DNA from 3 places in the Buttiauxella sp. S19-1 genome. Region 2 is predicted to be linked to each of the others. Evidence: predicted binding sites of a transcription regulator. Region 2 holds the regulator's gene; each other region holds the start of a gene.

What was found. The regulator Fur, encoded in region 2, represses iron uptake genes when iron is present. The targets are predictions, from matches to a motif close to ATAATAATGAGAACNACTATCAA.
Region 1: a site for Fur is predicted at 7,733-7,755, ahead of gpmA (2,3-diphosphoglycerate-dependent phosphoglycerate mutase). Genes of this name have one in related genera too.
Region 3: a site for Fur is predicted at 4,180-4,202, ahead of fepB (Fe2+-enterobactin ABC transporter substrate-binding protein). Genes of this name have one in related genera too.

Annotation. Positions count from the first base shown of each region.
Region 1 is NZ_JAHWLU010000119.1:1,085-11,295, forward strand. Features, by position in the region: gene MES37_RS20060 (DUF445 domain-containing protein) at 1-391, shown strand, start outside; gene MES37_RS20065 (AcrZ family multidrug efflux pump-associated protein) at 449-598, opposite strand; gene modE (molybdenum-dependent transcriptional regulator) at 727-1,518, shown strand; gene modF (molybdate ABC transporter ATP-binding protein ModF) at 1,595-3,076, shown strand; gene galE (UDP-glucose 4-epimerase GalE) at 3,310-4,326, shown strand; gene galT (galactose-1-phosphate uridylyltransferase) at 4,336-5,382, shown strand; gene galK (galactokinase) at 5,386-6,534, shown strand; gene galM (galactose-1-epimerase) at 6,528-7,568, shown strand; gene gpmA (2,3-diphosphoglycerate-dependent phosphoglycerate mutase) at 7,778-8,530, shown strand; gene aroG (3-deoxy-7-phosphoheptulonate synthase AroG) at 8,594-9,646, opposite strand; gene MES37_RS20110 (YbgS-like family protein) at 9,967-10,211, shown strand, end outside.
Region 2 is NZ_JAHWLU010000032.1:6,084-16,294, forward strand. Features, by position in the region: gene kdpD (two-component system sensor histidine kinase KdpD) at 1-1,766, shown strand, start outside; gene kdpE (two-component system response regulator KdpE) at 1,763-2,440, shown strand; gene pgm (phosphoglucomutase (alpha-D-glucose-1,6-bisphosphate-dependent)) at 2,491-4,134, opposite strand; gene seqA (replication initiation negative regulator SeqA) at 4,160-4,702, opposite strand; gene ybfF (esterase) at 4,897-5,673, shown strand; gene ybfE (LexA regulated protein) at 5,809-6,090, shown strand; gene fldA (flavodoxin FldA) at 6,243-6,773, shown strand; gene fur (ferric iron uptake transcriptional regulator) at 7,060-7,512, shown strand; gene chiQ (ChiQ/YbfN family lipoprotein) at 7,602-7,931, opposite strand; gene chiP (chitoporin ChiP) at 7,979-9,376, opposite strand; gene glnS (glutamine--tRNA ligase) at 9,850-10,211, opposite strand, start outside.
Region 3 is NZ_JAHWLU010000017.1:19,050-29,260, reverse strand. Features, by position in the region: gene fepG (iron-enterobactin ABC transporter permease) at 1-655, opposite strand, end outside; gene fepD (Fe(3+)-siderophore ABC transporter permease) at 652-1,641, opposite strand; gene entS (enterobactin transporter EntS) at 1,783-3,015, shown strand; gene fepB (Fe2+-enterobactin ABC transporter substrate-binding protein) at 3,066-4,010, opposite strand; gene entC (isochorismate synthase EntC) at 4,227-5,408, shown strand; gene MES37_RS06420 ((2,3-dihydroxybenzoyl)adenylate synthase) at 5,409-7,025, shown strand; gene MES37_RS06415 (isochorismatase) at 7,040-7,900, shown strand; gene dhbA (2,3-dihydro-2,3-dihydroxybenzoate dehydrogenase) at 7,897-8,649, shown strand; gene entH (proofreading thioesterase EntH) at 8,650-9,066, shown strand; gene cstA (pyruvate/proton symporter CstA) at 9,302-10,211, shown strand, end outside.

The sequences.
Region 1 (10,211 bases), on a different contig from region 2:
CTATCTGGGCGAACTGTGGGGGGATTTGCGCCAATGGCTGAAAGTGGACGTCAATTCTGAAGATTCGCGCGTGAAGCAGCGAATTGCAGAGGCCGGGCAGTGGTTGGGCGAAACGCTGATTGCTGACAGTGCGCTACGCACTTCACTGAATGAGCATCTGGAGCAGGCAGTGCAAAAAATGGCACCGGAGTTCGCCATCTTCCTGACTCGCCATATTAGCGACACGGTCAAAAGCTGGGATGCTCAGGATATGTCACGGCAAATTGAACTGAATATCGGTAAGGATTTACAGTTTATCCGCATTAACGGCACGCTGGTTGGCGGTTCAATCGGGTTGGTGTTGTACCTGCTGTCGCAGATACCTGCGGCGCTACCGTTGCTGAATTTATGAAGGGAAGATAAAAAAGCAAACGCCCGCTGATGCGGGCGTTAGGGAAATCTTAGAAAATCAATGGTGTTGTTTCGGCTGGTCGTTGTGACCGACTTTTGAGAAGACGTTAAAGACTTCACCCAATCCATAGATAAGACCGAGGATCACCGCCATAACGATTGGCACCATGACCACGGCAAACACCAAGCTTTTTAGTAACTCTAACATGGATGCCTCCAACAAAAGTGAGAACGAGTATTCTAACGACCTGACAGAAAAACGCACTCTCCTTTTGTGCCATTTGCTCATCCCGCCGCAATAGAAGAAAATGACGTTTTTACTATTGCGGAGCGGTTATGCAGGCTGAAATTTTACTCACGCTGAAACTCCAACAGCGGCTGTTCGCCGATCCACGTCGTATCGCGCTGCTTAAACAAATACAACATACCGGCTCAATTAGCCAGGGTGCCAAACTCGCAGGTATTAGCTACAAAAGTGCCTGGGATGCTATCAACGAGATGAATCAGTTAAGCGACGAGACATTAGTTGAGCGAGCGACCGGCGGTAAAGGCGGCGGTGGTGCAATATTGACGCGTTACGGCGAACGCCTGATTCAGTTGTATGAATTGCTCGCGCAGATCCAGCAAAAAGCGTTCGATGTGCTGCGTGATGACGCATTGCCGCTCGATAGCCTGCTCGCCGCGATTTCCCGCTTTTCTTTGCAAACCAGCGCCCGTAACCAGCTTTTCGGCACCGTATTGCATCGCGATAGCGAACAAGTGCAGCAACATGTCGATATTTTACTGGCGGATGGTGCCACACGTTTGCAAGCCGCCATTACGCGCCAGAGCGCCGAACGCCTGGGTTTGAGCGAAGGCAAAGAAGTGCTGGTGTTAATTAAAGCGCCGTGGGTTGAAATCACTACGGATCCTCAACGCGCCAGCGGCGCCGATAACCAACTCACTGGCATTATCAGCAATATTCAGCAAGGTGGCGAACAGAGCGAAGTTCTGGTGCGATTGCCGGACGGACAAACGCTGTGCGCCACGGTTCCTAATAGCGTGGTAGAAATTCAGAGTCTGGTAGAAGGTGCTAAAGTCATAGCATTTTTTAATGCCGATCGCGTGATTATCGCCACTCTGTGCTAAAACCAAACGGTGAATTGACAACAACACAGGCAATCCGTAAATCTGAGTTTAATCACTGCAAAAACTGGGATGGTATATGTCTGTGTTGCAAATATCGCAAGGGGTCTTCCACCTTAGCGACACCCGAACTCTTGCCCTCAATGATTTAACCATTAACGCCGGTGAAAGCTGGGCGTTTGTCGGCGCCAACGGTAGCGGAAAATCAGCGCTGGCCCGCGCACTTGCAGGATCCCTGCCCGTGCAAAAAGGCGAGCGCCAGTGCTCGTTTGCCCGTATTGCTCACCTTTCGTTTGAACAACTACAAAAGTTAGTTAGCGATGAATGGCAGCGTAATAACACTGATTTGTTGAGCCCTGACGAAGACGATACCGGCCGCACCACGGCAGAAATTATTCAGGATGAAATTAAAGATGAAGCTCGCTGCCAGAAACTGGCGCAACTGTTTGGTATTACTCCGTTATTAACCCGCCGTTTTAAGTACCTTTCGACCGGTGAAACGCGCAAAACGCTGCTCTGTCAGGCGCTGATGCCGCAACCTGATTTGCTTATTCTTGATGAGCCGTTTGACGGGCTGGATGTGCAGTCCCGTGAGCAACTCGCTGGGTTATTAGGTGAACTGAGCACCCAGGGCTACACCGTGGTGCTGGTGCTTAACCGCTTCGATGAAATTCCTGATTTTGTGCAATTTGCGGGCGTGCTGGCCGATTGTGCGCTGATTGAAGTAGGCAAAAAGCAAAAACTGCTCGAACAAGCGCTGATTGCACAACTGGCCCATAGTGAAAAACTGGTGGGCGTCGCACTGCCAGAAGCAGACGACCCGAGTGCACGCTACACACTTCCTGCGGATCAGGCGCGCATTATTCTGCGTGACGGCGTGGTGGAATATAACGACAGGCCAATCCTGCACAAACTGTCCTGGACGGTAAATCCTGGCGAACACTGGCAAATAGTCGGCCCAAATGGCGCAGGTAAATCGACGTTATTAAGCCTGGTGACCGGCGATCATCCTCAAGGTTACAGCAACGATCTGACTCTGTTTGGCCGCCGTCGTGGCAGCGGTGAAACCATCTGGGACATCAAAAAGCATATCGGGTATGTCAGCAGCAATCTGCATCTTGATTACCGTGTTAGTACCACGGTGCGCAATGTGGTGCTTTCCGGCTATTTTGATTCGATTGGCATTTACCAGGCTGTTTCTGACCGCCAGCAAAAACTGGCTCGCCAATGGCTGAACATGCTCGGTATGGACAACGCCATTGCCGACGCACCGTTCCATAGCCTTTCCTGGGGCCAACAGCGCCTTGCACTGATCGCTCGGGCGTTAGTGAAACACCCGACGCTTTTAATCCTCGACGAACCTCTGCAAGGGCTGGATCCGCTGAATCGCCAGCTAGTACGCCGTTTCATTGATATTCTGATTGGTGAAGGGAAAACCCAGTTGCTGTTTGTCTCTCACCACGCCGAAGACGCGCCAGAGTGCATCACTAAACGGCTCACTTTTGTGGCTGATGGCGAGGCATATCGCTATCAAATTGACGATTTAGCACCAGCTCAATAACACTGTTGGAAGTCGCTTCCGCTACTCATTTTTTATCAATCGGATTAGCGTAGCGACTTTCAGATAACCCGCAGCACCCTCGCTATGACCATTTGATTTATAATCATTTTTTCAGCTAATGATTGTCGATGAAACATTAGTGTAAGCGATTCCACTAATTTAGCACATGTCACACTTTTGACATCTCTGTTATGCTATGTTTATTACATACCATACGCGTAATGGAGCGAAAAATGAGAGTATTGGTAACAGGTGGTAGCGGTTACATTGGCAGTCATACCTGTGTACAACTGCTACAAAATGGCCACGACGTAGTCATTCTGGATAATCTGTGCAACAGCAAACGCAGCGTTCTGCCAGTGATTGAACGCCTCAGCGGTAAACACCCTATGTTCATTGATGGTGATATTCGCGATGAAGCGCTACTGGCAGAAATTTTCCACGATCACCAGATTGATGCCGTGATCCATTTTGCTGGCCTGAAAGCGGTCGGCGAATCGGTTAACAAACCGCTGGAATACTACGACAACAACGTGACCGGCACGTTACGCCTGATTTCAGCGATGCGCGCCGCCAATGTCACCAATTTCATCTTCAGTTCTTCCGCGACAGTTTATGGCGACCAGCCGCAAATCCCTTACGTTGAAAGCTTCCCAACCGGCACGCCTGCCAGCCCATATGGCCGCAGCAAGTTAATGGTTGAACAGATTCTGGCTGACTTACAAAAGGCCCAGCCGAACTGGAGCGTGGCGCTATTGCGTTACTTCAACCCGGTCGGTGCGCATCCATCTGGTGATATGGGTGAAGACCCGCAAGGTATCCCAAACAATCTGATGCCATACATCGCACAGGTTGCGGTAGGACGCCGTGATTCACTGGCGGTCTTCGGGAATGATTATCCAACCGAAGACGGCACTGGCGTTCGCGACTACATTCACGTTATGGATCTCGCTGAAGGCCACGTTGCCGCCATGCAAACGCTGCAAGGCAAGCCTGGCGTGCATATCTATAACCTCGGCGCAGGCATTGGTAGCAGCGTGTTGGATGTGATCAATGCTTTCAGCACCGCTTGCGGAAAACCGGTGAATTATCACTTCGCCCCGCGTCGAGATGGCGATCTCCCAGCTTACTGGGCAGATGCCACCAAAGCCGATCAACAACTTAACTGGCGTGTCAGCCGTACTCTGCAAGAAATGGCAGATGATACCTGGCGCTGGCAGTCTCGCCACCCTCAAGGTTATCCAGACTAAGGAAATGTGATGGAGCAGTTTAACCCGGTGGATCATCCACATCGCCGTTTTAACCCACTGACAGGACAATGGATTCTGGTGTCCCCGCACCGCGCTAAGCGCCCGTGGCAAGGGGCGCAGGAAACTCCGTCCAATGAAACTTTACCGGCCCACGATCCGGATTGCTTCTTGTGCCCAGGCAACACACGCGTTACTGGTGACAAAAATCCGCAATATACCGGCACTTTTGTTTTTACTAATGATTTTGCCGCGTTGATGACGGATACCCCAGATGCACCAGCGAGCAGCGACCCACTTTTACGTTGTGAAAGCGCTCGCGGCACCAGCCGGGTTATCTGTTTCTCACCAGATCACAGTAAAACCCTGCCACAGCTTTCCGTAAATGCGCTGGAAGAAGTGGTGAAAACCTGGCAAGAACAGACTGCGGATTTAGGTAAAACTTACCCGTGGGTGCAGGTTTTTGAGAATAAAGGCGCTGCGATGGGCTGCTCCAACCCGCATCCGCACGGCCAGGTTTGGGCGAACAGTTTCCTGCCTAATGAAGTGGCGCGTGAAGATGTATTGCAGCGCGAATACTTTGCAGAAAATGGCTCGCCAATGCTGGTCGATTACGCACAACGCGAGCTTAAAGATGGCAGCCGCACAGTCGTCGAAACTGAACACTGGATTGCAGTAGTGCCTTACTGGGCCGCCTGGCCGTTTGAAACGCTACTGCTGCCGAAAACTCATGTACTGCGTATCACTGACCTGACGGCTGAACAGAGCAGTGATTTAGCACTCGCGCTGAAAAAACTGACCAGCCGTTACGACAACCTTTTCCAGTGCTCATTCCCTTATTCTATGGGCTGGCATGGCGCACCGTTTAATGACGAGGAAAATGGTCACTGGCAGTTGCATGCTCACTTCTATCCACCACTATTGCGTAGCGCAACCGTGCGTAAATTTATGGTCGGCTATGAAATGCTGGCTGAAACCCAACGTGATTTAACCGCAGAGCAAGCCGCAGAACGCTTGCGTGCCGTTTCCGATATTCACTTTCGCCAATCCGGAGAATAAAAAATGAGTCTGAAAGATAACACCCAACACCTCTTCGCCGAACACTTTGGTTATCCGGCGACCCATACTATTCAGGCTCCTGGCCGCGTTAACCTGATTGGCGAGCACACCGATTACAACGACGGTTTTGTGCTTCCTTGTGCTATCGATTACCAGACGGTCATTAGCTGCGCAAAACGTGATGACCGCATGGTACGCGTGATCGCCGCGGATTATGACAATCAAAGCGACGAGTTTTCACTCGACAGACCGATTCTGAGCCACGACACGCAGCAATGGTCCAACTATGTTCGCGGTGTGGTTAAGCATCTGCAAAAGCGTGATAAAAACTTTGCCGGCGCCGATTTAGTGATCAGCGGCAACGTGCCACAAGGTGCGGGCTTGAGTTCATCGGCATCGCTGGAAGTCGCAGTGGGTACCGTGTTCCAGAAGCTTTATCATCTGGCGCTGGACGGCTCGCAAATTGCCTTAAATGGCCAGGAAGCAGAAAACCAGTTCGTCGGCTGTAACTGCGGCATTATGGATCAGCTGATTTCTGCGTTAGGTAAAAAAGATCATGCGTTGCTGATTGATTGCCGCACGCTGGGTACCAAAGCGGTTTCGATGCCAAAAGGCGTGGCCGTTGTCATCATCAACAGTAACTTCAAACGCACGCTGGTGGGCAGCGAATACAATACCCGCCGCCAGCAATGCGAAACCGGCGCGCGCTTCTTTACGCAGAAAGCGCTGCGTGATGTTGAGTTGTCAAAATTCAACGCTGTGGCACATGAACTTGATCCGGTTGTCGCTAAGCGTGTGCGCCATGTCCTCACCGAAAATATTCGTACCGTAGAAGCTGCCGATGCGCTGGCAAAAGGCGATTTGCAACGTATGGGCGAACTGATGGCTGAGTCTCATGCGTCAATGCGCGATGATTTCGAAATCACCGTGCCACAAATCGATACGTTAGTTGAAATCGTGAAAGCCACAATTGGCGATAAAGGCGGCGTGCGTATGACAGGTGGCGGCTTCGGTGGTTGTATCGTTGCATTGATCCCGGAAGATTTGGTTCCTGCAGTACAACAAGCGGTCGCCAAACAGTACGAAGCCAAAACCGGCATAAAAGAAACCTTTTATGTCTGCAAACCTTCGGAGGGCGCGGGCCAATGCTAAAAGAAACACCACAGCTTGCACCGGATGGGCAACCGTTCCGCATCTCCACCCTGCGCAACAGCGCGGGGTTAGTTGTCTCAGTCATGGACTGGGGCGCTACCCTGTTGTCGTGTCGTGTGCCGATGAAAGACGGAAGCGTACGCGAAACGCTGCTTGGCTGCGAAACACCGGAAGATTATCTGAATCAGTCAGCTTATCTGGGAGCAACTGTCGGGCGCTACGCAAACCGGATTGCCAACAGCCAGTTTGAGCGCGATGGCGTCACCATCAACGTGACAGCAAACCAGGGCGCACATCAGCTACATGGCGGGCCAGATGGCTTCGACAAACGTCGCTGGCGTATTGTGCGCCAGAACGAACATGAAGTGCTGTACACCCTCGATTCACAAGATGGCGATCAAGGCTTCCCTGGCGAATTACGTGCAACCGCGCGTTATGCTCTCACCGAAGATAACTGCATTACTGTTGAGTTCCGCGCCAAAACCAGCAAAGCATGCCCGGTGAACCTGACCAATCACGCCTACTTTAATCTCGACGGTAAGCAGAACGATATTCGTCAACATCGCCTGCAACTGCTGGCCGATAGCTACTTGCCAGTCGATAGCAACGGTATTCCACAGGCCGGGCTTAAAGATGTGGCAGGTACCAGCTTTGATTTCCGCACAGTGAAAACCATCGCTGATGATTTCCTGTCTGATAACGACCAGGTGCTGGTTAAAGGCTACGATCATGCGTTCTTGTTACAAGCACAGGGCGATGCCAGCCTGCCAGCAGCACACCTTTGGTCGAGCGACAATCAACTGCAAATGACGGTCTACACCACCGCACCGGCATTGCAGTTTTACAGCGGGAATTATCTGGACGGTACACCGGCAAGGGAACAAGGAACGTACAATGCGTACCAGGGCCTGGCGCTGGAAAGCGAATTCCTGCCAGACAGCCCTAATCATCCGGAATGGCCACAACCTGATTGCTGGTTACAGCCACATGAAGAGTACTTAAGCATTACGGAATACGAGTTCATTCCACTCTAAGTGCCTTGCCCTCCTCCACGGAGGGCAATTCTTCTGCGAATCGCTGGATTTCCCGCCGTTTAGCGACAAAAATATAACAACCATTCACATCCAACTTACACTCCACACTCTTTTTCGCTATGTTAAACGTTTAGCATTGCCGCTCGCCCCTTTGCGGCAATATAATGATAATCGTTATCATTAATCACAGGCTCATTAAGGAGTAAACTATGGCTGTTACTAAGCTGGTTCTGGTTCGTCACGGTGAAAGCCAGTGGAACAACGAAAACCGCTTCACCGGTTGGTATGACGTTGATCTGTCTGAGAAAGGTCAAACTGAAGCGAAAGCAGCAGGTAAGTTGCTGAAAGACGAAGGCTACTCTTTCGACTTTGCTTACACTTCTGTGCTGAAACGTGCCATCCATACTCTGTGGAACATCCTCGATGAACTGGACCAGGCCTGGTTGCCAGTTGAAAAATCCTGGAAGCTGAATGAGCGTCATTACGGGGCGCTGCAGGGTCTGAACAAAGCAGAAACCGCAGAAAAATACGGCGATGAGCAAGTTAAACAATGGCGTCGTGGCTTTGCGATAACACCTCCAGAATTGACGCGTGATGACGAACGCTTCCCAGGCCATGACCCACGTTATGCAAGCCTGACCGATAAAGAGCTGCCGGTAACTGAAAGCCTGGCGTTAACTATCGAGCGCGTAATCCCTTACTGGAATGAAACCATTCTGCCACGCATGAAAAGCGGCGAGCGCGTGATTGTTGCCGCACACGGTAACTCCCTGCGTGCCTTGGTTAAATTCCTTGATAACCTGGGCGAAGACGAAATTCTTGAGCTGAATATCCCAACTGGCGTACCGTTGGTGTATGAGTTTGACGAGAACTTCAAACCGCTGAAGCGCTACTATCTGGGCAATGCTGATGAAATCGCAGCAAAAGCCGCAGCGGTAGCAAACCAGGGTAAAGCGAAGTAATTCGTTAGATGTGAAAAAGGCGTGGTGAAAACCACGCCTTTTTTATTGTTACTGCGTAAAGACTTAGCCGCGACGCGTTTTCACTGCATCAGCCAACTGGCGCAACACAACTTCAGTATCTTCCCAGCCGATACAAGCATCGGTCACGCTCTTGCCGTAAACCAACGGTTCACCGCTTTCCAGGTTCTGATTGCCTTCAATAAGGTGACTTTCAATCATCACACCGGTGATGGCTTTATCGCCACCAGCGATTTGCTGGCAAACATCGGCGCCAACTTCCATTTGTTTCTTAAACTGCTTGCTGCTGTTGGCATGACTGAAATCGATCATCACCTGTGCAGGCAGGCCTGCCTTCACTAAATCCGCTTTAACCTGAGCGACGTGCTCCGCGCTGTAGTTTGGCTCTTTACCGCCGCGCAGAATGATATGGCAGTCACCATTTCCGCTGGTCGTCACAATGGCAGAATGACCCCATTTCGTCACAGACAGGAAGCTGTGTGGCGCGCCAGCGGCATTAATAGCATCAATCGCCACTTTCATCGTGCCGTCGGTACCATTTTTGAAGCCGACTGGACATGACAGACCCGACGCCAGTTCACGGTGAACCTGAGATTCTGTGGTTCGTGCGCCAATAGCCCCCCAGCTCATCAAGTCCGCCAGATACTGCGGAGTAATCATATCCAAGAACTCACCCGCTGCTGGCAAGCCGGAGTCATTGATATCTAACAACAGCTTACGAGCAATGCGCAGGCCATCGTTGATTTGGAAACTGTTATCCATTTGCGGATCGTTGATGAGGCCTTTCCAGCCCACCGTCGTGCGTGGTTTTTCGAAGTAAACACGCATAACGATTTCCAGCTCACCTTGCAGTTCTTCACGCAATGTCAGTAAACGCGCGCCATACTCTTTCGCCGCTTTGATATCGTGAATGGAGCAAGGGCCGATGACAACCAGCAGACGATCATCATTTCCTTTAAGGATTTTATGAATCGCTTTGCGCGCGCCAGATACCGTTGCAGCTGCTTTTTCAGTGGCAGGGAATTTTTCGAGCAGCGCTACTGGAGGCAAAAGTTCGTTGATTTCTTTGATGCGTAAGTCGTCGTTCTGATAATTCATGATATTTCCGGAAATGGCCTTTAGATTTAGCTTAGTTGCAATCCCTTCAATCTATCGCTTCAAGCCTGAAGTGTAAACGGGCTTTTACACTTCAGGCAGAATATTCCTGAAAACGACCTAAAAGCGGTCAATAAATGGTAAAAGCTCGGTATGACGCTACAATTTTTAATTGTTAACACCAAAAAGTATCATTTTGGCAAAATTGTATTCTGATTAGATTATTAAAGTTGGCAGGTATCACCGATAGAAATAATTTAATCCGAATAGGACCTGTGCACTGTTGGAAGAAGTTATCCAGCAATAACGACCATAACAGGAGCATCATGATGAATAAATTAACCACTCTTTTCCTGACAGCAACCCTCACTCTTGCCAGCGGCGCAGCTTTGGCTGCCGACACCAGCGGCATGAATAACGGCCAGGCTAATGCTGGCGCTGAAGCAGGCCAGGTTGCACCTGGCGCGAATCAGAACATAGCCCCGAAAGGCGTTGATAACAGCAATATCAACAATAGCGGCACCATGCTCCATCCAAATGGCTCAACCAGTAATAGCGGTTTGACCAG
Region 2 (10,211 bases):
CGCAAGAACTGGGTGCGGAAACCACCACCACGCTTGCCGATCCCGCCGAAGACAAAGCTATTTTGCGTTACGCCCGGGAGCATAATCTCGGGAAAATAATTATTGGCCGACGCAAGACCCGCCGTTGGTGGAGCCGTGAATCTTTCGCCGATAAACTCGCTCGACGCGCACCCGACCTCGATTTAGTGATTGTCGCGCTGGATAACAAACCTTTTGTCGCCTCTCCTACCACGCAAGATATGCGCAACTTTAGCGAAAAATGGCGTATGCAGTTGCGAGGCTGTGGCGTGGCAGTTGGGCTTTGCGCCATCACTACCTTTATCGCCAATCAATGGTTGATGGGTTTTGATGCCGCCAACCTGGTGATGCTGTATCTGCTAGGCGTGGTCGTTGTGGCGCTGTTTTACGGGCGCTGGCCTTCAGTGCTGGCGACAGTGATAAGTGTACTGAGTTTCGATTTATTCTTTATTGCGCCGCACGGCACGCTGGCAGTTTCCGATATTCAATACTTGTTAACCTTCGCGGTGATGCTCACCGTTGGTCTGGTTATCGGCAATCTCACCGCTGGGGTGCGCTATCAGGCGCGGATTGCCCGTTATCGCGAACAACGCACACGCTACCTGTATGAGATGTCGAAGGCCCTCGCCGCCGAGCGCACGCCACAGGATATTGCCGCCACCAGCGAACTGTTTATCAATAACAGTTTTCATGCCCGCGCCCAGTTATTACTCCCCAATGAAAATGGTGTGCTGGAACGAGCCAATGCAAAGGGTGAACCGCACAACTGGGATGAAGCCATCGCTCGCTGGAGTTTTGATAAAGGCCAGCCTGCCGGCGCTGGTACCGATACGTTACCGGGTGTGCCGTATCAAATTTTGCCGCTGAAAACGTCGGAAAGAACCCTCGGGTTATTGATTGTCGAGCCGAGTAATTTGCGTCAGTTGATGATCCCGGAACAACAACGCCTGCTGGAAACGTTCACGTTACTGGCGGCCACGGCACTGGATCGCTTATTGCTGACCGCCAGTGAAGAGCAAGCCAGGATTTCCAGCGAACGCGAGCAAGTGCGTAATTCGTTGCTGGCTGCGTTGTCTCACGATTTGCGTACTCCGTTGACGGTGCTGTTCGGCCAGGCAGAAATACTGACGCTGGATTTGGCCTCTGAAGGCTCGAAACACGCCCCGCAAGCCAACGACATTCGCCAGCATGTGCTGAATACCACGCGTCTGGTGAACAATTTATTGGATATGGCGCGCATTCAGTCTGGCGGATTTAATCTGCGCAAAGAGTGGTTAACGCTTGAGGAAGTGGTCGGTAGCGCGTTGAAGATGCTGGAACTGAGTTTAGGCGGTCGGCATATTCTGCTTTCGTTACCTGACCCGTTAATGCTTATCCATGTTGATGGCCCGCTGTTTGAACGCGTGCTGATAAATCTGCTGGAGAACGCGGTGAAGTACGCCGGGTACCACGCCAATATAGGTATTCGCGCTCAGGCCGAGGCTTCCCAACTGGATCTTGAGGTCTGGGACAGCGGTCCAGGTATCCCTGCTGGCAAAGAACAGCTAATCTTTGATAAGTTTTCCCGTGGTAACAAAGAGTCCGCCATCCCCGGTGTCGGTTTAGGGCTAGCGATTTGCCAGGCGATTGTTGAAGTGCACGATGGAAAAATTTATGCCGAAAATCGCCCGGAGGGAGGGGCGAGTTTTCATGTTATTTTACCGCTTCCCCCACCGCCTGAACTGGCTGAGATGAACGAGGCTTTGTGATATCAGTTCTGATTATTGAAGACGAAAAAGAGATCCGCCGTTTTCTGCGCACCGCGCTGGAAGCAGAATCGCTACGCGTTCATGAAGCCGAAACATTGCAGCGTGGTTTGCTGGAAGCCGCCACGCGCAAGCCTGATTTAGTGATTCTTGATCTCGGTTTACCCGATGGCGACGGTCTGGATTTTATCCGCGATTTCCGCCAGTGGAGCCAGACGCCGATTGTAGTGCTGTCTGCTCGCAGCGATGAACAAGTGAAAATAGATGCGCTAGACGCGGGCGCGGATGATTATCTCAGCAAACCGTTTGGTATTGGCGAGCTGCAAGCACGTTTGCGAGTAGTATTGCGCCGCCATGCCAGTGTGGCACAGCCCGATCCGGTTTATCAGTTTTCAGGCATTAGTGTGGACCTTGCTACCCGCCGTATTACGCGGGATGGCGCTGAAATCCATCTCACACCGATTGAGTTTCGTTTGCTCGCCACGCTGCTCAATAACCACGGTAAGGTGCTGACTCAGCGCCAGTTGCTCAATCAGGTTTGGGGGCCGAATGCCGTGGAGCATAGCCATTATTTGCGGATTTATATGGGACATTTGCGCCAGAAGCTGGAAAGCGATCCCGCGCGTCCGGCGCATTTGCTGACCGAAACCGGGATTGGCTATCGGTTTATGCTGTAGTTCCGGCAGACAAAAAAGGCGCCTTGCGGCGCCTTTTCCAATTCAACATCTTACTTCGCGTTTTTCAGCACTTCGCTGACAATCTCTACCGCTTCTTTCTCAATTTGCAGACGGTGTTCTGCACCTAAGAAACTTTCACAGTAAATTTTGTACGCATCTTCAGTACCCGAAGGGCGTGCCGCAAACCAGCCGTTGTCGGTCATCACTTTCAGGCCGCCGATAGAAGCGCCGTTGCCAGGGGCCGCCGTTAAACGTGCGGTGATCGGGTCACCTGCCAGGGTGCTGGCGCTGACCATTTCCGGAGAAAGTTTGGATAATGCCGCTTTCTGCGCAGTTGTCGCGGAGGCTTGCAGACGGTTGTAGCTTGGCGCGCCGAAACGGGCAGCCAGTTCGTCATAATGCTGTTGCGGGTTCTTACCGGTGACGGCGGTTATTTCTGCCGCCAGCAGACACATGATGATGCCGTCTTTGTCGGTAGACCACGGTGTGCCATCAAAGCGCAGGAACGATGCCCCGGCACTCTCTTCGCCACCAAAACCAAAGCTGCCGTCGAACAGGCCATCAACAAACCATTTGAAACCCACTGGCACTTCAACCAGTTTACGGCCCAGGTCGTTAACCACGCGGTCAATCATCGCGGATGACACCAGAGTTTTACCGACGGCCACATCTTTACCCCACTGCGGGCGATGCTGGAACAGGTAGTTAATCGCAACCGCCAGATAATGGTTTGGGTTCATCAGCCCTGCTGGCGTGACGATACCGTGGCGGTCGTAATCCGGGTCATTGGCGAAGGCCAGATCGAATTTGTCACGCAACGCCAGCAAACCTTCCATCGCACACTCGGACGAGCAATCCATACGGATAGCGCCGTCTTTATCGAGGTGCATAAAGCGGAAGGTTTGATCGACGTGATCGTTAACAATCGTCAGATCCAGGTTGTAGTGTTTGGCGATGCGCTGCCAGTATTCGATACCGGATCCACCGAGCGGATCAACGCCCAGTTTCAGACCCGATTTCTGGATGGCGGCCATATCAACGATATCCACCAGCCCTTCGATAAACGGCTGCACCAGATCTTGTTCTTGTACGTGACCGCTTGCCCAGGCTCTCTCCAGAGAGATGCGTTTTACATCTTTCAGATCCGCCGCCAAAAGCGCGTTGGCACGATCTTCAACCACCTTGGTGACGTTGGTATCAGCCGGGCCACCATTAGGCGGATTGTATTTGATACCACCGTCTTCCGGTGGGTTGTGCGAAGGCGTAATGACGATGCCGTCAGCCTGCGCACCAGCGTTTTTGTTATGCGTCAGAATGGCATGTGAAATGGCAGGCGTTGGCGTGTAGCCGTTTGCCTGCTGCACAATGACATCCACACCGTTTGCAGCCAGCACTTCCAGCACGGAAATAAACGCAGGTTCAGATAGCGCGTGGGTATCTTTACCCACGTAGCACGGCCCGGTAATGCCATTTTTTGCACGATCTTCAGCAATCGCCTGAGCAATCGCCAGAATGTGAGGTTCGTTGAAACTATGACGTGCCGCACTACCACGATGGCCGGAGGTACCGAATTTCACCGCGTGTTCGCTATTCCCCACTTCAGGCTTCAGCACGTAATACTGGGCCGTCAGTTGGGCTACGTTAATCAAATCGCTCTGTTGTGCCGGTTGTCCTGCACGAGGGTGGTTAGCCATTGGCCTTTCCTTCTGACGCGAGGTGTTAGATTGTGCCGCAAACCTTTTCAATCAATTCCGCAGGGAACTGCATTGATTGCATGATGTGTTCAATCATGCTGCATTTACGACCCGTATTGGTGTTAGTGATAACCCAGTATGGCGTGCCCGGAACATGCTTTGGTTTGGTCTGGTTGCCATTTTGCAGCAGCGTTTGCTCGTTACCTGCAAAATAGACGCGCGTCCGGCCATGCAGCGACTCGGTCGCTTCACCAAAAGCATGTGCGTCGAGGGTATACAGAGTAGAAAGCACCATCATGAAACGATTGACGGCTTTCTTTTGCTCGGCATATTCATCTGACAACAGTAATTCACGAACCGCACGTACGCGATCGCGAGCTTTGTTTACGGGTTTGGCTTCCGGAGCAGCAGCTGCTGCCGTCTGGCCGGTAGTTACTGGTGTAGCAGGAGATTGACCGGCGGTAAATTTCAACATGCGCCGTAAAATATCGGACGCGCTTTCACCAATGTGCTGCGTGTGGCTGGCAATATAGCGATAGAGCTCGTCATCAACTTCAATTGTTTTCATCTTAATCCGGTGCGGTATCTTTTCTGAATTCAAGTTGTTGGGATTATATGTACATATTCGCACAAATCCCAACCTCGGGTAGCGCCAAACTTATGTCACACCACAAAGTCAGACTAAACTGGAAATTTGCGGCACTGCGGCAGGATGCCGTTATGATACCCTAACCTCACGAAGTAAAAAAAAAGAACTTTGCCATGAAATTGAATGCTCGCCTGCAAACTGCGCAACAATCGACTAGTAATTCCCCCATCGTCCTAATCCACGGCCTTTTTGGTAGCCTTGATAACCTGGGCGTGTTGGCCCGCGACCTCGGGCAAAATCATACGTTGCTGCAAATCGATCTGCGCAACCATGGTTTATCGCCCCGTAGCTCTGAAATGAACTATGCCGCGATGGCGCAGGATGTGGTTGAAACGCTCGAAGAATATGGCTTTGAAAAAGCAATCATTATCGGCCATTCCATGGGCGGTAAAGTTGCGATGGCTCTGACAGCTATTGCAGCTGAGCGCATTGATAAACTGGTGCTGATTGACATTGCACCGGTGGATTATCAGGTACGCCGTCACGATGAAATTTTCGCGGCTATTAATGCAGTCAGTAGTAGTGGAGCGAAAACACGTCAACAAGCCGCTATGGTGATGCGTGAGCATCTGAACGAAGAAGGTGTGATTCAATTCTTGCTGAAGTCATTTGCTGACGGCGAGTGGAAGTTTAATGTTCCGGTATTGTGGGAACAGTACGAGAATATTGTCGGCTGGCAAGCTATCCCAACCTGGAATGAACCGGCACTGTTTATCCGTGGTGGTGCATCGCCTTATGTTGACGAATCACACCGCGAAACGCTGCTTGCGCAATTCCCTCAGGCGCGCGCTCATGTGGTTGCCGGTGCCGGACACTGGGTTCACGCCGAAAAACCTGATGCTGTTTTGCGCGCAATCCACCGTTTTATCGACGCAAGTACAGCAAACTGATTAAAAACAAACCGACTAGCTGTTAGATGCAGCTAACGCGTTGGCGCGCAAGCCATGCTGATGTATGATTGCGCGCTAAAATGCGCCAGAGCACCCCGCTCCGTGCCACCTGAATTCCCTGTCAGTAGTCTAATCATGGCAAAAGAACAAACGGACCGTACTACATTAGATCTGTTCGCGGACGAGCGTCGCCCCGGGCGGCCAAAAACTAATCCGCTGACGCGTGATGAGCAACTGCGTATCAACAAACGCAACCAGCTCAAGCGCGATAAAGTACGCGGCCTGAAGCGAGTGGAACTGAAGCTCAATAACGATGCAGTAGATGCACTAAATCATCTGGCTGAAGCGCGCAATATCAGTCGTAGTGAGTTGATTGAAGAGATTCTGCTCGCGCAACTGAAGCAGCATCTCAGTTAGTTGAAAGGCTATATGCCCGGAATACGATGTTGCAGTCTGTGCACAACAGGCTGATAGCAGTTTCCGCACCGCAATGTGTTCTGCTATGATTGCCCTATCTGTGGCCAATTAGCAGCCACCATACCATTAAGTATCAAGAGGTTATTTTACTCATGGCAATCGTAGGCATTTTTTTCGGCAGCGACACTGGTAACACCGAAAATATCGCGAAGATGATTCAAAAACAGCTCGGTAAAGACGTTGCTGAGGTGCATGACATTGCTAAGAGCAGCAAAGAAGACCTGGAAGGCTTCGACATTCTGCTTCTCGGCATTCCAACGTGGTATTACGGTGAAGCGCAATGCGACTGGGATGACTTCTTCCCGACTCTGGAAGAAGTTGATTTCAATGGCAAACTGGTCGCCCTGTTCGGCTGTGGTGACCAGGAAGACTATGCAGAATACTTCTGTGACGCATTGGGCACTATCCGTGACATCATTGAGCCACGCGGTGCTGCAATTGTGGGCCACTGGCCGACTGCGGGTTACCATTTCGAAGCCTCTAAAGGCCTTGCAGACGACGATCACTTTGTCGGTCTGGCTATCGATGAAGATCGTCAACCAGAACTGACTGCTGAACGCGTTCAGAAATGGGTCAAACAAGTTTCTGACGAGCTGAACCTGGCAGATATCATCAACGCCTGATTCTGGATGTGACGCAGCTTTTAAACGGGTTGCGTCACATTGATAGATTATTCCGATTAAAATAATCGCTACAAATTTTTAACTTTTCGGTTTGTCCCTGTACAATGACCCCCTGGCTAAATAGCTAACAAGGCAATTAAATCGCGACTCAGCCGCCATTTTTTAGCTTGATTATGAATAATACTTGCGGTTTCCATTTAGAATCTGCAGTTCTATAATGAGACGCATTCATCTTAACGCTCACCCTGAGTCCGAGCGATCCGTTAAGCAACAGGACAATTTCCGCATGACTGACAATAATACCGCATTGAAGAAGGCCGGCCTGAAAGTCACGCTTCCGCGATTAAAAATCCTTGAAGTGCTACAGGGTCCGGTGAACCATCATGTCAGTGCGGAAGACTTATACAAACGTCTGATTGATATGGGCGAAGAAATTGGTCTCGCCACAGTTTATCGTGTACTAAACCAGTTTGATGATGCAGGCATTGTCACTCGTCACAACTTCGAAGGCGGCAAATCCGTATTCGAGTTAACTCAACAACATCACCACGACCACCTGATTTGCCTGGACTGCGGCAAAGTTATTGAGTTCAGTGATGATTCAATTGAATCTCGTCAGCGTGAAATCGCATCACGCCATGGCATCCGTCTGACCAACCACAGCCTGTACCTTTACGGTCACTGCGCTGAAGGTGATTGCCGTACCGACGAGAATGCACACGAAATCAGCGAAAAGTAATCCGCATATCTGACATTCTGAACCAGATGTCAGGTATAAAAAAACCGGTGAGGAAGCTCACCGGTTTTTTTATTGCAGGAATTCACAGATTACTTGTTGTTCGCACGAATCTCTTGCCAGATTTTATCGCACTTGGCTTTTACCGCCTGGTCGTTACCAGTACGAGTGGCCTGAATACAGTTTTGATAATCCAGGGTGCGCACCGTTTCTTTCTTCGCAAATTCCTGGTGTTCCTTTTCCTGACCCAGCACGTTTAACACGCTCTGACAGGCCTGAATTTTATCAGGATTCCCTTCTGCGGTATTGATACAGGCGCTATAGGCTTGTTTCAGTTTTGTATCTTCCGGTGCCGTTTTAGAGGGTTGTGCGCAGGCGCTCAAACCTAAAGCCATGACCGTAACCAAAATGATTTTTTTCATGCTCGATATCCTTTATAAAACCGGGCGCTTTCACGCCCGGTATCGAATCAGAAGATGGTGAACGGTGCGATGACGATGAATTTCACGTCACGCTCATCCTGGAAGATGTTGCCGTAACCACCGCCCCAGCTTGGGATGTCGGAGTGGTTGTCGTATTGAGTGAAGTGCAGTTTGAACAGAGTGCCTTTCGCGCGCCCATCCTGAATGGTGTACAACGCATCAAGGCTGTACGCCGATTCTTTCAGGCGATTGTCAGCATCGTAGTAACCGTCAGTGGTTGGTTTAGAGCTTGGTTTTGCATCCCATGCGTAAACATACGAAGCACCTACAGCCCAACCAGCCAGATCCCAATTGCTCAGGTCATACATGGCACCCGCGAAGATGGCTTTTTCACCATTGGCGTTGAAGTCAGAACGGTTATCCCACCAGATATCCAGACGACCGTTTGACGATGCGTAAGTTGGGGTCATACGTTGCAGGAAGTAGCCCTGCTGGCCATCAGCCTTGACCATGGTACCTTCGAGGCGCAGGTCAACCTGGCCCACTTTGTAGCCGAATGTCAGAGCCTGCAACCATGCGGTGCCGTCATACAGATCGTTAACGCTGCCATCAGAGACTTTGTCACGCGAACCGTAGAACTGGTAGCTGGTAGACAATGGGCTGCCAGCTACATCAAATTTGTAGCTTGCTTTAGTGAAGTATTGGTCGATATACCCTTCTGCCTGACCGAATGCCGCTTCAAGAATCAGATCATTTTTGAAGTCATACTTCGCGCCCAGCGAGTGCAGATACTCAACTTTGGTGTTCTTATCGTTCTGATAGAACTTGTCCATCTCCAGGTGCCACGGAGCTTTATACTCATTGGTCCACATGTAGGAGAAGCTCAGAGCACCGGCATCGGCATAATCAAAGTTTGCCCCGGCTTCAGCGCCCTGGTAAGTACCAGGCATGAAACTCCAGTGTGGTGCTAATAAAGATTGCCCTGTTGGCTGGATGTAACCCGCACGGGCCCAAACCGGGCCGTATTTGAATTTAGCTGCGGCTTTATAAAGGCTTATACCGCTCTTATCGCCGGAATAATCTTCATCGTAAGCTTTGTTTGAAGAGGAAAATGCGATTTCGTTCGGGTGGCCGCTGTCGCCATTTTCTGCCATTTCGATAGCAGTAAAGGCGGCGATATCCAGACCAAACATGTCAGCAGCATAACCGGACTGGAAGTCCAGATTGGCGTTCCAGGTAGCGTGAGAAAGGTTAGTTTCATATTTATCTGTCGTAACATCTTTACGGTCACGTTCACGCTGCCAGTAATAAACACCACCGGTCAGTGTTGAATCATCAAAAAAACCTGCTGCACTTGCCTGAGGGATAACAACCAGTCCAGAAAGAGCCGTGACGCCTGCAATAGCAAGGGCCAGCGCACTACGTTTGCCACTAAACGTACGCATATAAAATTCCTCTTTGACGTATAAATAATCGCCGGACGTTAAAAGACGTCAGATAGCGAAAAAAGTAAAAATGCCTAACGGCTAAAGCGGTTATAAATATTTTCCCGCATTTACTGCTCCCCATAAGACTATTTTTCGCGACGCGAATTATCAACGACTTTGTAAGAGTTCATTCCGATATTATGACAGAGAGCACATAATTCATGAGTATTTGTAACAAAAATCAACTGTGGAATTTTATGTTTATAAATCAACAAATATTGATATAAACCACCATATGAGAGCGCTCACATGATAAAAGAAAGGATTTATTATGTTCCGAGATTGACCAGCCAGAGAATTCCCAGGGAAATATAAATAACATTAATTCGCATCGCGAATGTAAGTAAATATTTAATCCTGTGATTATTAAGCAAAAAAAAACGCCGCGATTTGCGGCGTCTTTGTTACATATTGACTGCGTGTATAACTAATTACTCGCCTATTTTGGCCCAGGTATCACGCAAACCAACGGTGCGGTTAAACACCAGTTTTTCCGCAGTTGCCAGACGGCTATCAAGGCAGAAATAACCTTCACGCTCGAACTGATACGCTTTGCCTTTCTCAGCATTTTGCAGGCTTGGTTCGACGAAACCTTGCTTAATCACCAGAGACTCTGGGTTGATCGTTGCCAGGAAATCTTCCGCCGCACCTGGGTTAGCCACGCTGAACAGACGGTCGTAAAGGCGAATTTCAACTGGCAAGGCGTGTTCAGCACTTACCCAATGAATAACGCCTTTTACTTTACGGCCATCAGCCGGGTCTTTGCTTAATGTGTCCGGATCGTAGGAACAAT
Region 3 (10,211 bases), on a different contig from region 2:
TTTCCAGCAGCCGCATACGGCGAACCAGTAATGCGCCCGCAATTAGCGCTAGCAACATCAACGGGGCGGCAGGGGAAATTTTCGCCCACGTCAAACCGTTGAGCGAGCCTGCATTCCACAACCCGGCGGAGAGAGCGGTTTCCAGCGAGGCGTGCAGTAACAGCCAGGTGTTAAACGCCACCAGCATGGCGCGCACGCCGATTCCAATAATGATTAAGCGGAAAGTTTCGATACCGTTACGCCAGGCCAGCAACCACACCACCAGCGTGGTGATGATGCCGCCTGCCATGGCTGCACCGGCAATCGCCGTTTGATGTTGACCAAACAGCACCATCGCCACTAATACTCCGCTCCAGGCTCCGGTGTTAAAACCCATCACATCCGGGCTGCCGAGCGGGTTGCGCATTAGCGACTGGAAAATGGCCCCGCTCACGCCCAGCGCCGCGCCAATCAGCAGCGCCATGACAACGCGTGGCAAACGCCATTCGACGACCACCAGTGAGATATTTCGTGGTGCGGTACCAAGCAGAGCGTCAATCACCTGGCTGACCGAGAGCGGCAACACGCCGCTGCCCAGGCTCCATAATCCGAGCGAGATACCGAGCAACAGCAAGCACCAGCAACTGATAAACAGGCGTGGGGAGGCGCGGTTCATTGCCTGGCTCCTTTGCGGCTACGGCGCACCAGGTAAATGAGCATCGGCGCGCCAATAAACGCGCTCACCACTGAAACGCGCAGCTCGCCAGGCACCAGCATGCGGCCAATAATATCGGCGAACAGCAACAGGGCAGGGGTGGCAATCAAGGTGACGGGAAGCGACCAGCGGTGGTCGGCCCCCACCAGCCAACGCGCCAGATGCGGCATCATCAGGCCGATAAAGGCAATCGGCCCCACGGCGGCGGTGGCGCTGCCACACAATAACGTTATTGCCACTAAACCCAGCAATTGGGTGCGCGCCACTTTACTGCCGAGTGCGGTTGCGGTGTCGGTGCCCATGCTCAGGCTGTTAAGCGAACGGCTGATCAGCAGCGCAATCGCACAGCCCGTCAGTACCGGCAGCACGATAATTTTCAAAGTGGTGAGGGTGCGAATATCCAGCGTTCCGGCCTGCCAGAAACGTAACTGGTCATAGACCACTGGATTTAACAGCGCGATACCGTTGCTCAAGCCTTCAAGCACCGCGCCGAGCGCCACGCCTGCCAGCGTCAAACGCACCGGGCTGAGCTGCCCACCGCCCTGGCTTCCGGTAAACGCCACCACTAAAGCGGCAGATAATGCACCAGCAAACGCCAGCCCGAGCAGCGCTATCGGCGACGAAAGGCTCCACACGGCGGCACCCAGCACAATGGCAAAACTCGCTCCGGCATTAACACCAAGCAGTCCGGGGTCAGCAAGCGGATTGCGTGTCAGGGTTTGCATCAACGCACCGGCAAGGCCAAGTGCGCCTCCGGCAAGAATACCCGCTAGCGTGCGCGGGAGGCGTGCATCAAGCACGATGGTGCAATCCGCACTTTGGCACTGGCCGCTGAGCGCATCCATAACAACTTCTGCGGGGAGTGATTTGGCACCTAACAGCAGACTGAGCGCTGCCATTAAAAGCAGTAAAAACAACAAACTCAGCAGGATGAACCAGCGTGACATACGTTGTATATCCTTCACTTCGTAGCCTTACAAAAACAATGTAAAATTAAATGATAGTTATTATCATTATCACTCTTATTTGTTTATGCTAGCATGAGCCGCCTCGCATCTGGAAAGAAAAATTCGTTTTAAGGCCATGTAATGAACCGCAATTCTTTGTTGCTCAACCTCAGTTTGCTCAAAACTCATCCTGCTTTTCGCGCCGTCTTCCTTGCCCGTTTTATCTCGATTGTCTCGCTTGGGTTACTGGGCGTTGCCGTGCCGGTACAAATCCAGACGCTGACCGGTTCTTCCTTGCAAGTTGGGCTGGCAGTGACGTTAACCGGCAGCGCGATGTTTATCGGCCTGATGATGGGCGGTGTGCTGGCCGACCGGCACGAACGCCGCCGTTTGATTTTGCTGGCGCGATCTACCTGTGGCGTTGGCTTTATTGGCCTGACGATTAACGCCGCCTTGCCGGAACCGTCGCTGGCGGCGATTTATCTGCTTGGCGTATGGGATGGTTTCTTTGGCGCACTTGGCGTGACCGCGTTGTTAGCCGCCACACCCGCGTTAGTCGGGCGTGAAAACTTAATGCAGGCGAGTGCGATTACCATGCTGACGGTGCGCCTCGGCTCAGTGATTTCACCGATGCTCGGCGGGCTGTTGTTGGCCTCCGGCGGCGTGGTGTGGAACTACGCGCTGGCGTCTGTCGGCACTTTCGTCACTTTACTGCCGCTGTTGAGTTTACCGAAGCTGCCGCCACCGCCGCAGGTGCGTGAAAACCCGCTGCTTTCGCTGCTCAATGGGTTCCGTTTTTTGGTCGGTAACCCGATTATTGGCGGCATTGCGTTAGTTGGCGCGTTGCTGACGATGGCGAGCGCGGTGCGCGTTCTTTATCCCGCACTCGCCGGACACTGGCAAATGAGCGCGGCGCAAATCGGCCTGATGTACGCTGCCGTTCCGTTGGGTGCTGCCATTGGCGCGTTGACCAGCGGGCATATTGCTCATCACGCACGCCCAGGCCGTATTATGCTGGCGACGGGAATTGTTTCGTTTATCTCAATTGGCGTTTTCAGCCTGATGCCGGTTTGGGGGCTTGGGCTGGCGTGTCTGGCGCTATTTGGTTATCTCAGTGCGATCAGCTCTTTGCTGCAATACACCTTAATTCAGACGCTAACACCGGACGGTATGCTAGGCCGTATTAACGGTTTGTGGACGGCGCAAAACGTCACTGGCGATGCGATTGGTGCCGCCATTTTAGGCGGCCTGACGGTAGCGATGACGCCGGTCGCTGCGGCGAGTGCGAGCGGCCTGGCATTAACACTGTGCGGCATAGTATTGGCGATGGTGTTGGTGCAGCTGCGTGGTTATCAGCAGAGCGTTCCGGCGTAGGTTTTCGTAGGGTGGATAAGCGCAAGCGTCATCCACCACATTACAAAAAATCACTTGCTACCAAACAACTGACTCATCCGCTCCAGAACCTGCGTGGCACTGTAATAATCCAGACGGAATGTTTCGGTGCCCAGCGCATAAACCTGTTTTTTCTGCACGGCGCTCAGGTGCGAAAGCAACGGGTTGGTTTCCAGCGCCGTGGCATCTTTCTCATCGCTGGCGAACAGGAACAAACTCTCACCATTCAAACCCGCAGCAAGATTCTCGCCACCCAATTGCACGATGTCGTGACGTTTTCCCATGCTCTTGCTGGCATTCACCGCCGCAGGCAAAGACGACAAAGTAAAACCTAACTGCTGGAACAATTTCCCCTGCGCGGATTCTGCCGTCCACAGGTTTGCCGAACGTGATGCAGGGGTGTAAACCAGCGCGGTGACCGGCTGTGGCGGCAGCGTCATACGCTGTTTTGCCTCGTTGAGCTGCTTATCAAAACTGGCAATGCGTGCCGCCGCCTGGGTTTCATGCCCGGTAATCTCGCCGAGTTGCGTCAGCAATTGCTGCCAGCTTTTGTCGTCGTAATTGATAACTAACGTCGGGGCGATAGTGGAAAGCTGGTCATAAAGGGCGAGGGCGGAATCGCCTCCGGTGGCACTAATCAAAATCAAATCTGGCATTTGCGCAGCCACGGCTTCGGCGCTGGCCTCACCGATATATAAACGCTGCACGTTGCGCGCTTTTGCGATATCACCCCACTGGCGCAGGAAACCTTGCGCATCTCCCATTCGATTGCCAGGTGTGGTGGCACCGCTTGCCACCACGGGGGCATCAATTGCCAGCAGCGAGCCGGTTAGCGTGACGCTGGTGGAAACAATGCGCAGCGGTGCTTGTGTCAGCGTATGTGTGCCATGGCTGTCGGTGATCGTTCGCGGCCAGTCGGCGGCGTGGGCGAGGCTGCTTAAGCATAGAAAGATGAATGCGGAGAATCTGATTTTCACTCAATGACATCCTGTTGAAATTTGCCTGATGGCGGTGGATGGCGCTGGCGCTTATCCACCCTACAAAACCGTTTCGCGTAGATCGGATAAGCATTAGCGCCATCCGACAAGACTGAGCAACTATTGACAGTGCTGTCTTTTCTCTTTAGGTTACGACCCAGAAAAGCAAATGATAATCATTATTACTATCTTTTGTCATGTTTTTACGGAGAGTTCATGGAAACGTTACTGGCTGAGGAACGACAAGAAAAACGGCTAACACCTTGTGCAGATAGTTTTTTCTTTATGTCGCCATATCGCAGTTTTTCAACAAGCGGCTGCTTTGCTCGCCTGGATTGCCCGGCGATTGATGGCGCAAATTCCCATGGTCACCTGCAAACTTCGTTGCGTGAAGCGTTCGAAAATGCCAAAAAACATGGTATCGAGAAGCCGGTTGTCGTCGGTGCCATTCCGTTTGATCCCCGGCAACCTTCAGCGCTGTTTATCCCTGAAAGCTGGCAGCCGTTTTCACGCGCCCAACGCCAGGATGACTCCCGCCAAACGGCTGTGGCGAAACCGCTCAACATTGCCGCGCGTAAAGCGATTCCGGAACAAGACAAATTTATGGAAATGGTGGCTCATGCCGCCGCCGCAACGGCGCAGCCGGATATCGACAAAGTGGTGCTCTCGCGCCTGATTGATATCGAAACCCAAATGCCAATTGATCTCGATGGGCTGCTCAATCGCCTGATTAGCCAAAACCCCACCAGCTACAACTTCCACGTCCCGTTGCCGGATGGCAGCTCGCTAGTGGGTGCCAGCCCGGAATTGCTGTTACGTAAATCCGGCAAGAATTTCAGCTCGCTGCCGCTGGCGGGATCGGCACGGCGCGACCGGGAAAATATCCCGCGTGATAGCGAAATTGGCACGCAGTTACTGCACTCGAAGAAAGACCGCCACGAACACGGTCTGGTGACGCAAGCGATGCGCGATGTTTTGCAGCCGCACAGCCAGACTTTGACGCTCTCTGACACGCCAGAACTGATTACCACGCCGACCTTATGGCACCTCGCCACGCCGATTTACGGCCAGGTAAAAGACCCGCAGGACAATGCGTTATCCCTCGCCTGCCTGCTGCACCCGACGCCTGCGTTGAGTGGCTTCCCACACGATGTGGCGCGCAAATTGATTGCAGAACTTGAGCCATTTGACCGCGAACTGTTCGGCGGCATCGTCGGCTGGTGTGACGCCGAAGGCAACGGTGAATGGGTGGTGACAATCCGCTGCGCCCGTGTCGCTGCAAACCAGGTGCGCCTGTTCGCCGGGGCGGGCATCGTGCCTGCTTCGTCGCCGGAATCGGAGTGGCGCGAAACTGGCGTCAAACTTTCCACCATGCTCCACGTATTTGGACTCAACTAAATGGCGATTCAATTCACGCGCTGGCCGGACGATTTGGCGGCCCGCTACCGCGAAAAAGGTTACTGGGCGGATTTGCCGCTGACCGACATTCTCAACCGCCACGCGCACAATGACGCAATTGCGCTGGTTGATGGCGAACGCCATTTCAGCTATCGCGAATTAGAACAAGCGGCGACGCGCCTGGCTTCAGCCCTTAAACGCCGTGGCCTGAACAACGGCGAAACTGCGCTGGTGCAGCTCGGTAATGTGTCGGAACTGTACATCACGCTATTCGCGCTGCTGAAAATTGGTGTAGCACCGGTTAACGCGCTGTTTAGCCACCAACGCACTGAAATGGAAGCCTACGCGCAGCAAATTGAGCCGGTGGTGCTGATTGCCGACCGCAAACACAATTTGTTCGCTCATGATGATTTCCTTGATGCGCTGTGCCAGCAAAACCCGTCGCTACGCATGGCCGTTTTGCTCAATGAAAGCGACCGCGAACGTTCGCTAAGTGCCTTCATCAACGAAGCGGAAGACAACTTTGTCGCTTCGCCATCGGCGGCGGACGAAGTGGCATTTTTCCAGCTTTCCGGCGGCAGCACCGGCACGCCGAAACTGATCCCGCGCACCCATAACGATTACTACTACAGCATTCGCCGCAGCGTCGAAATCTGCCGTTTTGATACCCGTACGCGCTTCCTGTGCGCCATTCCGGCGGCGCATAACTACGCGCTGAGTTCACCAGGTTCGCTGGGCGTGTTTTACGGCGGCGGGCGTGTGGTGCTGGCAAACGACCCGAGCGCCACGCTCTGTTTCCCGCTGATTGAACGCCATCAAATCAACGTCACCGCACTGGTGCCGCCTGCGGTCAGTCTGTGGTTACAAGCCATTGGCGAATGGGGCAGCAATAAATCGCTTGAGTCGCTAAAGCTGTTGCAGGTCGGCGGTGCGCGTTTAAGCGAAGCGCTTGCCGCCCGCATTCCCGCTGAAATTGGCTGCCAGTTACAGCAGGTTTTCGGCATGGCCGAAGGGCTGGTGAACTACACGCGCCTTGATGATTCAGATGAACATATCTTCAAAACCCAGGGTAAGCCGATGTGCCCGGACGACGAAGTGTGGGTGGCCGATGAAAATGGCAACCCATTACCGCATGGCGAAGTGGGTCGCCTGATGACGCGCGGGCCGTACACCTTCCGGGGCTATTACCGCAGCCCGGAACACAACGCCAGCGCCTTTGATGCCAACGGTTTTTACTGCTCCGGCGACCTGATTTCGATTGCTGAAGATGGCTACATCACCGTGCAGGGGCGCGAGAAAGATCAGATCAATCGCGGTGGCGAGAAGATCGCCGCCGAGGAGATCGAAAACCTGCTGCTGCGCCATGAAGAGATCGTCCATGCCGCACTGGTTTCGATGGAAGACAGTTTATTGGGCGAGAAAAGCTGCGCGTTTATCGTCGGCAGTCGCCTGTTCCGAGCGGTAGAAATTCGCCGTTATTTGCGTGAGTTGGGCATTGCCGACTTCAAGCTGCCGGATCGCATTGAAATTGTTGAAAACCTGCCGCTGACCGCGGTGGGTAAAGTGGACAAAAAACGTTTGCGCCAGTTGATTGCTGACAGGCAACTGGTTTCCTGACTGACGGAGAATTTATGGCTATTCCAAAATTGAACGCGTACAGCTTACCGACGGCTGCCGACATCCCGGAAAACAAAGTGAACTGGGCGTTTGAACCCGAGCGTGCGGCACTGCTGATTCACGATATGCAGGAATATTTCATCGATTTCTGGGGCGATGATTGCCCAATGATCCAGCAGGTTATTGCCAATATTGCCGCGCTGCGCGCTTACTGCAAACGCCACAATATTCCGGTCTATTACACCGCGCAGCCGAATGCGCAAAGTGATGAAGACCGTGCACTGCTTAACGACATGTGGGGGCCGGGCTTAAATAAACACCCTGAGCGCCAGAAAGTGGTGGCAGAACTTGCGCCAGACGAACACGACACTGTGCTGACCAAATGGCGTTACAGCGCGTTTATCCGCTCGCCGCTGGAACAGGCGTTAAAAGAAACCGGCCGTAACCAGCTGATTATTTGCGGTGTTTACGCGCACATTGGCTGCATGACCACGGCAACTGATGCGTTTATGCGTGACATCAAACCGTTTATGGTCGCTGATGCGCTGGCTGATTTCAGCCGCGAAGAACACATCATGGCGCTGAAATACACCGCAGGCCGTTCCGGGCGCGTGGTGATGACCCGCGATTTGCTGCCCGAATGTGCGCCGCAAAACAAACAGCAACTACGTGAAATCGTCCTGCCGTTGCTGGATGAATCCGACATCCCGGAAGATGACGAAAACCTGATTGATTACGGCCTCGATTCGGTGCGCATGATGGCGCTGGCGGCACGCTGGCGCAAAATTCACGCTGACATCGATTTCGTGATGCTGGCGAAAAACCCGAGCATCGACGCCTGGTGGGTACTACTGTCTCGGGAAGTGGCGGCATGAACATCGATTTTAGCGGCAAAACCGTCTGGGTAACGGGTGCAGGCAAGGGTATCGGTGACCACACCGCGCGGGCGTTTAGCGAAGCTGGTGCGACGGTTATCGGCTTTGATCTGGCGTTCCCATTGGAGATTTATCCGTTTGCCACCCAAGTGTTAAACGTGGCGGATGCCGAGCAGGTCGGTGCCGTTACGCAGCGTTTATTGAGCGACGAGCAGCAACTGGATGTGCTGGTGAATGCGGCGGGAATTTTGCGCATGGGTGCTACGGATGCGTTAGCGTTGCAAGATTGGCAGGACACGTTTGCGGTCAACGTCGGCGGCGCGTTCAATATGTTCCGCGCCGTGATGCCACGTATGCGTGAGCAGCGTAGCGGGGCGATTGTCACCGTTGCATCCGATGCCGCGCACACGCCGCGCACCGGAATGTCGGCCTATGGCGCGTCGAAAGCGGCGCTCAAAAGCCTGGCGTTAACCGTTGGCCTGGAACTGGCACCGTTTGGCGTGCGCTGCAATGTGGTGTCGCCGGGGTCGACGGACACCGATATGCAACGCACGTTGTGGAAAACGCCAGACGCCGAACAGCAGCGTATTCAGGGCTTCCCGGAACAGTTCAAACTGGGCATTCCGCTGGGCAAAATCGCCCGCCCGCAGGAGATCGCCAGCACGATTTTGTTCCTCGCTTCCACTCACGCAAGCCACATCACTTTGCAGGATATTGTGATTGATGGCGGCGCAACGCTTGGAGCCTGAATGAGTATCTGGAAACGAGAGCTCACTCTTGAGGCGTTAAACAAAACCAGCGTCGGCACAATGGTTGAGCATCTCGGTATCGTTTATACGTACATGGACGAGGAAAGCCTGGAAGCGCAAATGCCGGTCGATAACCGCACCCAGCAGCCGTTTGGTTTGCTGCATGGCGGCGCGTCTGTAGTGCTGGCAGAAACCCTGGGTTCAATGGCCGGATTTCTGACAACGAGTGAAGGGCAGTGCGTGGTGGGAACGGAAATCAACGCCAGCCATCATCGCGCGGTGGCATCAGGTACGGTGCGCGGCGTGTGCAAACCGCTGCATTTAGGGAAGACTTCTCAGGTGTGGGAAATTGCCATTTTTGATGGGCGCGGCAAGCGTTGTTGTACTAGCCGTTTGACGACGGCGACGCTGGGTTAACACAAACCTAACCCTGATGGAGAGGAGACAGCTCTGTTTTCGCCCTCTCCTCGGGGAGAGGGCCGGGGTGAGGGCGCTCCAACAAATTCCCCGCAAAGTGATCTCCTTAACAAGCTGATGTAAAGACCTGGTCAAACATCTGTATTCTGTTGTTTTCATATTGTTAAATTCATGTGCTTAATCTAGAACAAAACGGTAATACCTTCGCCTCTGGCCCTACACATGGAAAACAAAGATGAATAATCCAGGGAAACACCTTATCTGGGGCGTGCTTGCACTAATCGGTGCCTTCGCGCTCGGCTATATCGCACTCAATCGCGGCGAACAGATAAACGCATTGTGGATTGTGGTTGCTGCAATCTGCGTTTACCTCATCGCTTATCGTTATTACGGCCTGTTTATCGCTAAACGCGTCTTAACCGTTGATGCCACTCGTATGACGCCAGCCGTGCGCCATAACGATGGGCTGGACTATGTCCCGACGGACAAAAAAGTCCTGTTCGGTCACCATTTTGCCGCGATTGCCGGTGCGGGGCCGCTTGTCGGGCCGGTGCTTGCCGCGCAAATGGGCTACTTGCCGGGCATGCTCTGGCTGCTGGCCGGTGTGGTGTTGGCTGGTGCGGTACAAGATTTTATGGTGCTGTTTGTCTCAACCCGTCGTGACGGGCGTTCGCTGGGTGAACTGGTGAAAGAAGAGATGGGCAACACCGCAGGCGTCATTGCTTTGGTCGCCTGTTTCATGATTATGGTCATCATCCTTGCGGTGCTGGCGATGATCGTGGTGAAAGCGCTGACTCACAGCCCGTGGGGAACCTACACCGTAGCGTTCACCATTCCACTGGCATTGTTTATGGGCGTCTATATTCGCTATCTGCGTCCAGGCCGTATTGGTGAAGTCTCGGTGATTGGCCTGGTGATGCTGATTTTCGCTATTATTTCCGGCGGTTGGGTGGCTGAAAGCCCAACATGGGCGCCATACTTTGACTTTACCGGCGTGCAGTTGACGTGGATGCTGGTGGGTTATGGCTTTGTCGCCGCGGTACTACCGGTTTGGCTGCTGCTGGCACCGCGTGATTACCTCTCAACCTTCCTGAAAATCGGCACCATTATTGGCCTGGCAATTGGCATTTTGATTATGCGCCCAA